3 regions of the Shewanella sp. SM68 genome follow, and region 2 is predicted to be linked to each of the others. Evidence: predicted binding sites of a transcription regulator. Region 2 holds the regulator's gene; each other region holds the start of a gene.

Region 1 (4,251 bases), on a different contig from region 2:
CTCCAAGACCACTTATTGCAGCAGATTTTAATGCAGGCGCATTATCCACCCTGAAATTACCCGATACGCCAATTTCACAGTAGTCATCACCCTTCTTAAATTGCCACATGCTGTGCTCGTGCCACTCTCCTTGATAGACCAAACAGTTGTGGTCAACTAGCTGCTCAGGTCGAGTTGGCTCGCCATGTTGAGCAATATAGCCAGGCGAAGCAACTAACAGGAATTGGCACTTCATCAGCGGTCTAGCAACCATGCCAAGCGGTAATTGCTCAGACATAGTTAACAGTAAGTCTAAGCCTTCGCTCACGACATCCACTTTATGGTCCAGTAAGCTCACTTGTAGCTCAAGCTCAGGATGTTTTGCCATAAAAGATGGCAACGCAGGAATGATATGCATCACTCCAAAGGATTGGGAAATCCCCACCTTAAGCACGCCGCGGGTCGCATCATTTAAGTTATGCACGCTGGCTATCGCTTGTTCAGCGTCACGCAGCAGTTCTTCACCTTGCAGATACAGCAAATGCCCTGCTTCAGTCAGACTTAAGCTGCGGGTGGTACGTTGAATTAATTGAACACCAAGTCTATGTTCAAGATCGGCGACTTGTGTACTGACCTTAGACTTAGAGATCCCAAGCCTTCTTGCGGCGGCACTAAAACTACCTGCTCTGGCCACATGAGTAAAAATCGCAATAGGTTCTAACAGTTCTAACATGGAAGTCGCCTTAAGCTGTTTACGACAATGATATTAACTTTCGGTGAGCAGCTATGGTTAGCGTAATCATCGCTTAAAAATAACCATAGCATTGATATCTCGCATCAAAATGATATAACGCAGAGATTTAGACCGAAAAAGTCCACTAAAGTAGGGGGTTATATCTGACTGATATGCCAGCTTTTAATTATATTTTAAGAGTATACCAAATATTCGTCTCTAGACTGTAACATTCCGAACTAAATCGCTGCAAGCCTAGCCTATAAGCCACATCAACTTAGCCATAAGGGTTGTCACCACGATTAAACCGTAGCCAATAAAAAAGCCCCTAGTCGATAAATTGACTAGGGGCGTAGCATTCAAGTTTGACTCATGCACAAGGAGATAGAAGTTATTGCAGTTAAAACTAAGGGCGATTCGCAAGAACTATTTACAAGTACTATTCACGCAGTTCCTTGGTTGAGTTTTGTGTCAACACATAAGGTGCTAGTTCTGGCACTTCTTGGCGCAATTGATTTTCAAGCACTAACAAATTTTCAAATCGGTCGCACAAACGGTCAGCCTTAGCTTCTAATCCCTTAGATTGGCTCTCAATTTGTTGCTCAATATCTTGGCCTAACTTGTCCATTTTTTGGGAGAAGGTATCCATCTTAGCTTCAAAATTTTCACCGCCACCAGACATGATTTGGCCACCTAAGTTCATCATAATTGCGCCAATTGAATTCTGGACAATTTGTTCCATTTCCTGCTCGAATTCATCGTTAAATGTACTTTGCATCGAGTATTCAGTCGCCCCTAAATAGAAGCTATCACCATTCTTGTAAGCCACTGAATCAACCCGTTTTTGAACGCCAGCCATCATTTCATTAAATTTTGCACCAGCGGCATCACCCATTAAAGGTGTTAAGGCCATACCAACCGCTTTGGAAGCAAGAGATACTGCCTCATTCACCAGTTCAATCACTTCTGGCACTTGAGTCGAAACTTCATCGGCATATTGAGTAACCAATTTTTTCTGCTTGTCGGTTAAGTTAACTTGCTTACCTTCCACAAATAACTTGTCAACTTCGATACGATACTTTTCTGTGCCCTTCTCGCTCATGACTAATTTTTTAGGCTCGACCATAACGTCATAATTTAAGGAGACCTCACAGCGCTCATCTATTTTTGGTTCTATTTGTGCTTGCGCCAGCTGTACGCTAGATGCCCCTAAAATCACGCCAGATAATGCAAATCCAGTTAATAACTTATTTAATTTCATTTTTGTTCGTCCTTTAATCTGAATAATTCGATAAACCTAAACTACTGAATAGCTTATACCATGTGAATAGCTTATAGCAGGAGACGTGCCAACTTTATAACAATTTGATTATGTTGAATTTTGAAAGTTAGCACTAAAAGGTCATTAGCGAAATTCGCTAACATTTAGTCTGATAGTGCTAATAAAAAACGAGAGATAAGACTAGAAAATAGAACGACCGAGACGCTGACTTAGATGCTCAAGCATCGCTGTGCCCGCAAGTGAGTTGCCATTATTATCGAGTTCTGGCGACCATACACAAATCGACAGTTCTCCAGGGATCACGGCAATAATACCGCCGCCGACGCCACTTTTACCTGGCATACCAACACGATAAGCAAACTCACCCGCACCATCGTATAAGCCCGAGGTTGCCAACAGAGCGTTAAGTTGCCGAGTTTGCACTTGAGAAATAAGCTCAGTCCCTGTGATACTTTTGCCGCGATTAGCTAAATACAACATGGCCTTAGACAAGTCAGCACAATTCATCTTCAAGGCGCAATAATGAAAATAGGTGCGCAGCACAGTATCAACATCACCTTGAAAATTACCAAAGGACTTCATCAAATAAGCGATAGCCGCATTGCGCGCACTATGCTGATATTCTGAATCTGCTACTTGTTTATCGAAACACACTTTATCGTTTTGGCTAAGTTGCCTGACTAACTCAAGCATTCTGTGTTTAGGTGCACCTAAACGACTCTGCAATAAGTCAGCAATCACTAACGCGCCAGCATTGATAAATGGGTTGCGTGGCTTGCCACGTTCTAACTCGACTTGTACTAAAGAGTTGAATGAATGGCCCGAAGGTTCTTTGCCAACACGGCTCCAGATTTCGGCTTCTTCATATAAAGTTAACGCTAAGGTTAAGCTGAAAACTTTGGAGATACTTTGAATCGAAAACGGCTCAAGGTAATCGCCCGCACCTAAAGTTTCACCGTCAACAGTCGTGACGGCAATACCTAATTTGCCAGCATCAACGCTGGCCAGTGCGGGGATATAATTTGCAACCTTTCCTTGGCCGAGCAAGGGTCGAACTTTCTCGACCACTTCCTCAAGTAATGCCAACTCGGGCATTAACCCCACCAAATGTCGTACAGTTCGCTAACTTCAACCTGAGATACTTTTTGGGTCGCCCAGAATGCCTTAACTGCAGCAATATCTTCTTCGGTACATTTACCAATCGTTTGGGTGGCGATAATGCCTTCCCATTCGATGTGGCCGCCGCCATGGAAACCTAATTTACGGGTTTCGATCACTTCATCGATGAATTTATCTACAGTTGCATCGATATCGGCTTCAGATACTGATGCATCAAAAGTCCAAGCCATATCGAAACCTAACTCTTGGAATTCATCAACGCGCATTTTCTTACGTAAACGACGGCTACGATTAGTTGCCATAGTGATTTTCCCTTTTGTGTTTAAAATTAGCTAAAATTGAGTTCGTGATTAAGCGATACGCTCAAACATCAGATCCCATACACCGTGACCCAGTCTATGGCCGCGGGCTTCAAACTTTGTCAATGGACGATGATCAGGACGCGGCACCACACTGCCGTCGGCCGACTGGTTTTGATAACCCGGTGCGGCTTGCATCACCTCTAACATATGCTCGCTGTACTCTTCCCAGTCAGTTGCCATATGGAAAACACCGCCAATTTTTAGCTTGCGACGAATAAGTTCGGCAAATTCAGCTTGTACGATGCGGCGTTTATGGTGACGTTTTTTATGCCAAGGATCTGGGAAGAACAATTGCACTCGGGCTAATGAACCGTCAGCAATCGCATGTTCTAATACTTCCATGGCATCGTGATGATACACACGTAAATTAGTCACACCAGCAATGGCTGCATCACTGAGGCAAGAGCCTACACCCGGTTTATGTACTTCAATACCAATGAAATTTTGCTCTGGTGCATCTTTAGCCATTTGTACTAAAGAGGCGCCCATGCCAAAGCCAATTTCCAGCACAGTATCGGCTTCACGACCAAAAACGTCGCTCAGTACTAATGGCACTGGGCTGTAATCTAAACCCATTGTTGGCCACTGGCTTTCAATAGCGTGTGCTTGGCCTTTGGTTAGGCGACCTTCTCTCAGGACAAAGCTTCTGATCTTGCGCAGATACTTGCCTTCTTCATTAAATTCAGCGGTAGTGACTTCGCTCATTTTTGCCTCGTCTAGTGGACAACACCATCATAAAAGAAGGGCATTATCCAAAGTTCAACATACAGTGCAAG
Region 2 (4,251 bases):
TTCAACGAATCAAACTTTCTTTACTCAACCTGTTTATCTTGTTTATCCAGACCAAGGTAAAGCACAATGGCAACTCAGGGCAGATCAGGGCAAGCTAAACAAGGAAACTGGCAAGGTTGTATTAGAAAATAATGTTATTATCGATGCCATTAGCCCAGAAGAACCGATTCAGACCTTGTCCACCAGTTATCTGGAACTCGATCTCAACACTATGATAATGACCTCTGACCGTACCATTTACGTCACAGGGAAAGATTTTAATATTCAAGGCCAAGGCCTTTATGCCGACCTCAACGCGCAAGAAGTGCAATTGACCAGTCAGGTAGTAGGAACATATGAAGCAAAATAACGTATTACTTGCCAGCCTAATGCTAATTATGAGCATGAGTGCTTTCGCGAAAGTCGGCGACTTAAAGCAAGAAGTCAAAATTAAAGCTGTGAGCCAAACTGCGGATATCAAAAACAACCAGATCATCTTCTTTGGTCCGGTGGAAGTTACCCAAGGCTCAATAAAAATCCAAGCAAATGAACTGCGTGCATTTTCCGCTGAAGGTGAAAATAGCAAAACTTTGGTCGCCACAGGCAACCCTGCTACGTATAGCCAAATATTAGACGATGGCCGCCCAGCATCGGCAAGCGCGAAAGAAATTCGTTACGATATGGCAAGCCGCACCTTAACACTGAAAGGTATGGCGTCATTAGATCAAGCGGGTAGCCAAGTTACAGGCAATTTAATCCGCTATAACATGATTCAACAGAAATTGATGGCCGAGAGTACTGGCAGTGGTGACGATCGCGTGATCACTATTATTCAGCCAGAAAACTATCAAGATGATGCTAAATCAGATGCTCCAGCGGATAAACCTGTGAAAAAGCAGGACTCTAAATGACCCAAATCACCTTAAGAGCACAAAATCTGGCGAAAAGTTACAAGAGTCGCCAAGTGGTTAAAGACGTCAGTCTGACGGTAAAAACCGGTCAAGTCGTTGGCCTACTCGGTCCAAACGGTGCAGGTAAAACCACGACCTTTTACATGGTTGTCGGGCTAGTGAAGAGCGATAAGGGACATATCTTTATCGACGATGATGATTTAACCGCAGATCCTATGCATCTGCGTGCCCGCAAAGGCATAGGTTACTTACCGCAGGAAGCCAGTATCTTTCGTAAGCTAACTGTTCATGACAACATCATGGCCGTACTGCAAACTCGTAAAGAACTTAAAAACGAAGAACGAGAAGAAGAACTAGAACATCTGCTCGAAGAGTTTCATATCACCCACATCCGTGACAGCCAAGGCATGTCATTGTCGGGTGGCGAACGTCGTCGCGTCGAAATTGCGCGGGCTTTAGCCGCTAATCCTAAGTTCATTTTGCTCGATGAACCGTTTGCCGGCGTCGATCCTATTTCGGTTATCGACATCAAGAAGATTATCGAACAACTCAAAAGTCGCGGCCTTGGCGTACTGATCACAGACCATAATGTCCGCGAGACATTAGATGTATGTGAACATGCTTATATTGTGAGTCACGGAAACCTGATTGCCGAAGGAACTCCAGCAGAGATCTTAGACAATCAGCAAGTTAGGGCTGTGTACTTAGGTGAACAATTCAGGCTATAGTTAATCGAGCGAAGCCTATGGAGACAATTTATACCGCCATTAGGCTTCACTCAAGATAATATTAAGCGACCTTATCCAACAATAATAACGTAGGGATCAGCGGTAACATGAAAGCGTCACTCCAGCTCAAACTGGGTCAACAGTTAACCATGACGCCACAATTACAACAGGCCATACGTCTGTTGCAACTGTCGTCATTAGAACTGCAGCAAGAGATCCAGCAAGCATTAGATTCTAATCCCCTTCTCGAGCTGGAAGAGGATCAATTCGACGCCACTAAAACCCCTGTAAACCAAACGCTATCCGATACGGATTTCAGTGAATCTAGCACTCTGCCACCAGAAAAAGACAGCTCCACCATAGACACGGCAGAGTCGCTAACCAAAGAATCCATACCCGATGAGCTCCCCATGGACACCACATGGGATGAAGTGTTTACCGCCTCCCCAAACTCAGGCCCCGGCGGCAGTCGTGAAGACGATATGCCCTTCCAAGGCGAGACCAGTGAAGGTTTGTACGAACACTTAGAATGGCAAAAAAACCTCACGCCGTTTTCTGAAACCGATTTAGCCATTGCCACCGCCATTATTGATGCCATCGACGATCAGGGCTATCTCACCCAAAGCACTGAAGAAATTCTCGAAGCCATGGGCAATCCTGAAGTTGAGCTTGACGAAGTCGAAGCCGTACTCAAGCGTATTCAGCATTTTGATCCCATAGGCGTTGCCGCCCGCGATTTAAGTGAATGCCTGCTGATCCAACTGTCGCATTTCGCCGCTGATACTCCCAACCTAGAAAACGCCCGTATGCTGATCAAAGATCATTTAGATCTGATCGCCGCCCGTGATTTTAGGTTATTGATGCGTAAGACTAAATTAAAAGAAGATGAATTAAGGGATGGTATAGCACTTATCCAAACCCTCAATCCTCGCCCAGGTTTGTTGATCACGCCCAATAATGACGAATACGTTATCCCAGATGTGTCTGTGTCGAAGAAAAATGGCCGCTGGGTCGTTGAGCTTAATCCTGACTGCATGCCAAAAATCAATGTAAATCAACATTATGCTTCTATGGCACGCAGTACCAAAAACCAAGCCGATAGCCAATTTATTCGCGGCCATCTGCAAGAGGCTAAATGGTTTATTAAGAGCTTAGAAAGCCGTAACGATACTTTGCTTAAAGTTGCTAATTGCATAGTGCAATATCAGCAAGGTTTCTTTGAGTATGGTGAAGAAGCCATGAAGCCTATGGTGCTTAACGATATTGCCGAAGCGGTAGAAATGCATGAGTCCACCATCTCACGGGTCACAACTCAAAAATACATGCATACCCCTAAGGGACTTTTTGAACTAAAATACTTCTTCTCTAGCCACGTCGGTACTGACGATGGTGGTGAGTGCTCATCCACAGCAATCAGAGCCTTTATAAAGAAACTGGTTGCAGCGGAAAACCAGAAAAAACCATTAAGCGATAGTAAGATGGCACAACTTCTGGCAGAACAAGGGATCAACGTAGCCCGCAGAACCATTGCGAAGTACCGAGAGGCTATGCTTATTCCACCTTCTAATCAGCGTAAAAGTTTATAACCTACAGTGGATATCGGAGGACGTTTCTATGCAAATAAACCTAAGTGGACACCATGTCGAAATTACCGAATCGTTACGTGCATATGTAGAAGAAAAGTTTTCAAAACTTGAACGCCATTTCGAACAGATCAATAATGTGCACGTTGTGCTCAATGTTGAGAAAATGCAACAGATTGCTGAAGCGAGAATAAACCTCATAGGTGGTGAAGTTTTTGCTACTTCAGAGCATGCTGACATGTATGCCGCTATAGACGCCCTGATTGACAAGCTTGACCGTCAGGTTATTAAACACAAAGAGAAGTTAACAAAACACTAATAATGGAACTTTGTACCATACTGCGGCCGGAGTGCACTACCTGCGCCACTCCGGGCAGCAAGAAAAAGGTACTGGAACTCATCAGCGACTTAGTCGCTGCCCAGTACCCGACCCTCTCATCTCAAGAGATATTCGAAAGCCTAGTGGCGCGCGAAAAGATGGGGAGCACAGGTATAGGTAACGGCATCGCCATTCCACATGGTCGACTAGCCGATATAGATCAGCCCATTGCCATACTAATTAAGTGTGAAGAGCCGATAGCATTTGATGCTATCGATAAGCAACCTGTTGATATTTTATTTGCACTACTGGTGCCTGCAGACCAATGTCAGCAGCACTTAAGTACCTTGTCTTGCATGGCCGAAAAGCTGAGCGACAAGCAAATATTAAAGCAATTACGCAAGACGCATGATGAAACGGAACTCTATCAGGTAATCACTGGATGAAACTGGTCATAGTGTCGGGCCGCTCAGGCTCAGGCAAATCTGTCGCCCTTAGGGTACTCGAAGATCTCGGCTATTATTGTGTCGATAACCTTCCCTTGCCATTGATTGGCAGTTTGCTTGAGCAACTCAAAGGCAGTAACGATCTCGTCGCCATCAGTGTCGACGTGCGTAACATGCCTGAGCAGGATAAGGTCTTAGTGAAACAACTCGCTAGCCTACCTCCAGATACTGAGTTAACGAGCTTCTTCCTTAACTCCAGCGATAAAATTCTGCTTAAGCGTTACA
Region 3 (4,251 bases), on a different contig from region 2:
AAATTAACCCATTAAACAAGCAGATGTCGCTAGATGTACACATTACCAGCGTGACAGACGACAATGGCAAACGCATCATTATGGGCGATGCCAACTTGAGTAAAGATGGTCTGCGGATTTATGAAGTTAAAGATATCGCCATCTGTATTGAAGAAGCCTAGCGAGTTTACGCAGTTAGAAAGACGCTAATCTCGAATAACGAATAACGAATAGTTGCGCCGCCTTGGCTATCCACATCACCAAGGCGGCACAAATAACATGAGAACACCTATGACTAGCCATACTCTAGATCAATTCAATAGCAATAACGAAAAACTCAGCCCTTGGCCGTGGCAAGTCAACGATGCCGCGCTGAGCTTTGATATCGACTCATTAGGCAAAAAACTCAAAGATTTAAGCCAAGCCTGCTACTTAGTGAATCACAGCGAAAAAGGCTTAGGCATAGCGCAAACGGCCGAAGTGACCACAAGTGACAGCCAAGCGCCACTAGGCTCACACCCTGTCAGCGCCTTTGCCCCTGCCCTTGGCACCCAAAGTTTAGGCGACAGTAATTTTCGCCGCGTCCACGGCGTTAAATACGCTTACTACGCTGGCGCTATGGCCAACGGTATTGCCTCGGAAGAACTGGTTATCGCGCTAGGTCAAGCGGGCATTTTGTGTTCGTTTGGCGCGGCGGGGTTAATTCCATCCCGCGTTGAAGCGGCCATTACTCGCATTCAGGCGGCGCTGCCTAATGGTCCTTATGCTTTTAACTTAATTCACAGCCCAAGCGAGCCCGCATTAGAGCGCGGCAGTGTTGAGCTGTTCTTAAAACATAAAGTGCGCACGGTCGAAGCCTCGGCATTTTTAGGTTTAACGCCGCAAATCGTCTATTACCGCGCGGCGGGTTTGAGCCGCGACGAACATGGCGAGATAGTCATTGGCAACAAAGTCATCGCCAAAATCAGCCGTACCGAAGTCGCGACTAAGTTTATGGAGCCGGCGCCTGCCAAAATCCTCCAGCAATTAGTGAGTGACGGCCTTATCAGCCAAGACCAAATGGCGATGGCATTGCTTGTGCCTATGGCGGACGACATCACAGCCGAAGCCGACTCAGGCGGCCATACCGACAATCGCCCGCTAGTGACGCTATTGCCGACGATTTTGGCGCTTAAAGATGAAATCCAAGCTAAGTATCAATACAAAACGCCTATCCGCGTGGGTGCTGGCGGCGGCGTCGGTACACCCGATGCAGCATTAGCCACCTTCAACATGGGCGCGGCCTTTATCGTCACAGGTTCAATCAACCAAGCTTGCGTCGAAGCGGGCGCGAGTGAACACACCCGTAAGTTACTCGCTACCACAGAAATGGCCGATGTGACTATGGCGCCTGCCGCCGATATGTTCGAAATGGGCGTGAAATTACAAGTGGTTAAGCGCGGCACCCTGTTCCCAATGCGCGCCAATAAGCTTTATGAAATCTACACCCGTTACGATTCGATTGATGCCATCCCTGCGGACGAGCGTAAAAAACTCGAAGAGCAAGTGTTCCGCTCATCACTCGATGACATTTGGACTGGCACAGTAGCCCACTTTAACGAGCGCGATCCTAAGCAAATCGAGCGCGCACTGGATAACCCCAAACGTAAGATGGCGCTGATTTTCCGCTGGTATTTGGGTCTATCGAGCCGCTGGTCAAACACAGGCGAAGTCGGCCGCGAAATGGATTACCAAATTTGGGCAGGCCCAGCGCTCGGCGCATTTAATGCGTGGGCCAAAGGCAGTTATTTAGATGACTATAAGGCCCGTAATGCGGTGGATTTAGCCAAACATTTAATGGTGGGCGCAGCATATCAATCCCGCATTAACCTGCTGTTATCCCAAGGCGCGAGCATTCCAGTTAGCCTGCAACGCTGGAAACCATTAAATCGTTTTTAAACGTATTTAGCTCATATCATCTTGTATTATAAGATCATAATATCTTCAAGCCGACACAAACTCACAGTGTCGGCCTTTATTTGTCTTTACTTATGAACGACATCAGCTCACAGTCTTTGATTCAACGTATTAGGCTGAAACTCTTACCGAAGCTTAGGTAAAAATTGCCTACCCCTCTTTTAATTCACTCACACCATTTTAAATAAAATGATTTAAATTATATTTAAAATCAATTAACTACTTAAAATTTTTAAAGTTGGCATTAAGATCGCAATCAAGTAAGAGCCATTAGCCGTTACCTTACAAGTGACACAAACGGTCATGAGAAGGATTAATACAAGGGCAGGAGGTTATTATGCTAGGTTGGACATTAGTATTTCTAGTTGTTGCCGTGATTGCTGGGTTGTTAGGATTTGCTGGGATTGCTGGCGCAGCGGCGGGAATAGCGAAAATCATTTTCTTCATATTTATTGTGTTATTAGTGATTTCTCTGCTGATCAATGCCCTTAAGGGTAAATCACCGCGACTATAATTTTTTTAGAAAAGGAGATAGATATGAAACCATTTACCCTGATGACAAGTGCAGCATTCGCATTATTACTCGCCCTAGGTTTAACGGCCTGTAGTGATAACAAAGCCGAAGACGCGGGCGAAAAAATCGATGAAGTAATGACTGATACAGGTAACGCCATCGAAGATGCCTGTGAAGAAGTCAAAGAAGGTGTTAAAGCTAAAGATACTAAGTGCTAAACAAACCTGACTTTAGGGTGGCAATAGACTCGTCTACTGCCACCCTTTTGGTTTAGACTCGCTCATTTCTGCATCTCTCATCTCGACATCTATCCATTCAAGTGCAACGATTTTAACCAAGAACAATGGCATTGGAGGACTTGCATGCTAACGAAGATCCACATCAAATATTTGTACACTGCAGGTGCAGTATTGTTAGCCTATTTTGCAGTAACAGACACTTCTCCCCTGCTCACTTTTATTTGTGCATGGACAAGTCTGTCACTGTTTTTAGTCGGTTCAGCCTATTGGTTTAATCTCGCCAGTATTTTTAGAAAACGCCAAGATGGCACTATTCCTTGGTATATTCGTTGGGGTTTTATTCCCTTTTTATTAGGCAGTCGACTCTATAACCACTGGGCCAGAAAATACGATTCAGTACCACCCATGCAAAGGATTGATGAACATCTGTATCTCGGCTGTAGACTCTTTTCCGCAGATCTGGAAACGATTAAAGCCAATAAGATCACTGCCATCCTGGATGTCACCGCTGAATTTGATGGCTTAGATTGGTCGCAATTTGAAGATCATATCGAGTATTTAAATATTCCCATCCTCGACCATAGCGTACCGACCAGCGCCCAACTCAATCAAGCCGTTAACTGGCTGCACCGCCAAGTGCGCGCCAATAAACAGGTACTCATTCACTGTGCCATGGGTCGTGGCCGCTCAGTGCTGGTACTCGCCGCTTATTTGGTTTGTAAAGATAAACAACAGCACTTCGCCGAAGTACTGCAGCAGATAAAGCAAATACGCAAAACCGCTGGCTTAAACAAATGGCAATTACGCGCGCTTGATCGCATGCTCAGTCAAGGGAAAATTAACATCCACAAAGTGGCGTGGATTATCGCCAACCCAGTCTCTGGTGGCGGGAAATGGCAAGAATACAGCGAGCAAATCCAAGATGAACTCAAAGCCTATTTTGACCTAACTTTAAAACTCACAACAGCAGACGAAACTGCAAATATCTTCGCCGAGCAAGCCCGTAATGCAGGCGCTGATATCATTATCGCCTGTGGTGGCGATGGTACTGTGACTGAAGTGGCCTCTCAAATCGTCGATACGGATATCGTCTTAGGCATCATTCCTCTTGGCACAACTAATGCCCTCAGCCATGCCCTCTTTGGTTTAGGCAGTAAGCTTATTCCTATCTCTCAGGCGCTGGATAATATTATTCAAGGGCATTGCCAAGCCATTGATACCGCGCGTTGTAATGAGGAGTTAGTGTTGTTGCTCGTAGGCATAGGGTTTGAGCAACAAATGATTGAATCCGCGAACCGTGAGCGTAAAAATGCCCTCGGCCAGTTTGCCTACCTCGATGGCTTATGGCGCGCAGTGAATGCCGATATCACTTTAACCATCCAGCTCAGCTTAGATGATGCAAAACCCACAACATTGACGACCCATAGCCTAATCGTTGCCAATGCCGCACCGTTTACCAGCGTGTTGGCGCAGGGCGATGGCGAACCAAACATGACCGACGGTTTGCTCGACATTACTTGGTTGGATGCTGGCGATGAACCCAAAGAGCAGTTGCTTAGCCTC

The links. Region 2 encodes sigma-54, which starts transcription at its own class of promoters, with help from an activator protein. Its sites were predicted from a motif close to GTTGGCACGNNNNTNGNNT; they were not measured.
Region 1: L5M40_RS16695 (YggN family protein) is a predicted target of sigma-54. The motif match lies at 2,048-2,066, and genes of this name have one in related genera.
Region 3: L5M40_RS05845 (DUF1328 family protein) is a predicted target of sigma-54. The motif match lies at 2,173-2,191, and genes of this name have one in related genera.

Annotation. Positions count from the first base shown of each region.
Region 1 is NZ_JAKKRU010000010.1:179,228-183,478, reverse strand. It holds gene L5M40_RS16700 (LysR family transcriptional regulator) at 1-712, opposite strand, end outside; gene L5M40_RS16695 (YggN family protein) at 1,152-1,973, opposite strand; gene glsB (glutaminase B) at 2,175-3,089, opposite strand; gene L5M40_RS16685 (YggL family protein) at 3,089-3,415, opposite strand; gene trmB (tRNA (guanosine(46)-N7)-methyltransferase TrmB) at 3,464-4,180, opposite strand.
Region 2 is NZ_JAKKRU010000005.1:256,367-260,617, reverse strand. It holds gene lptC (LPS export ABC transporter periplasmic protein LptC) at 1-349, shown strand, start outside; gene lptA (lipopolysaccharide transport periplasmic protein LptA) at 336-890, shown strand; gene lptB (LPS export ABC transporter ATP-binding protein) at 887-1,618, shown strand; gene L5M40_RS10890 (RNA polymerase factor sigma-54) at 1,726-3,204, shown strand; gene hpf (ribosome hibernation promoting factor) at 3,233-3,520, shown strand; gene ptsN (PTS IIA-like nitrogen regulatory protein PtsN) at 3,523-3,966, shown strand; gene rapZ (RNase adapter RapZ) at 3,963-4,251, shown strand, end outside.
Region 3 is NZ_JAKKRU010000003.1:46,270-50,520, reverse strand. It holds gene L5M40_RS05855 (beta-ketoacyl synthase N-terminal-like domain-containing protein) at 1-161, shown strand, start outside; gene pfaD (eicosapentaenoate synthase subunit PfaD) at 271-1,917, shown strand; gene L5M40_RS05845 (DUF1328 family protein) at 2,273-2,449, shown strand; gene L5M40_RS05840 (hypothetical protein) at 2,473-2,667, shown strand; gene L5M40_RS05835 (diacylglycerol kinase family protein) at 2,812-4,251, shown strand, end outside.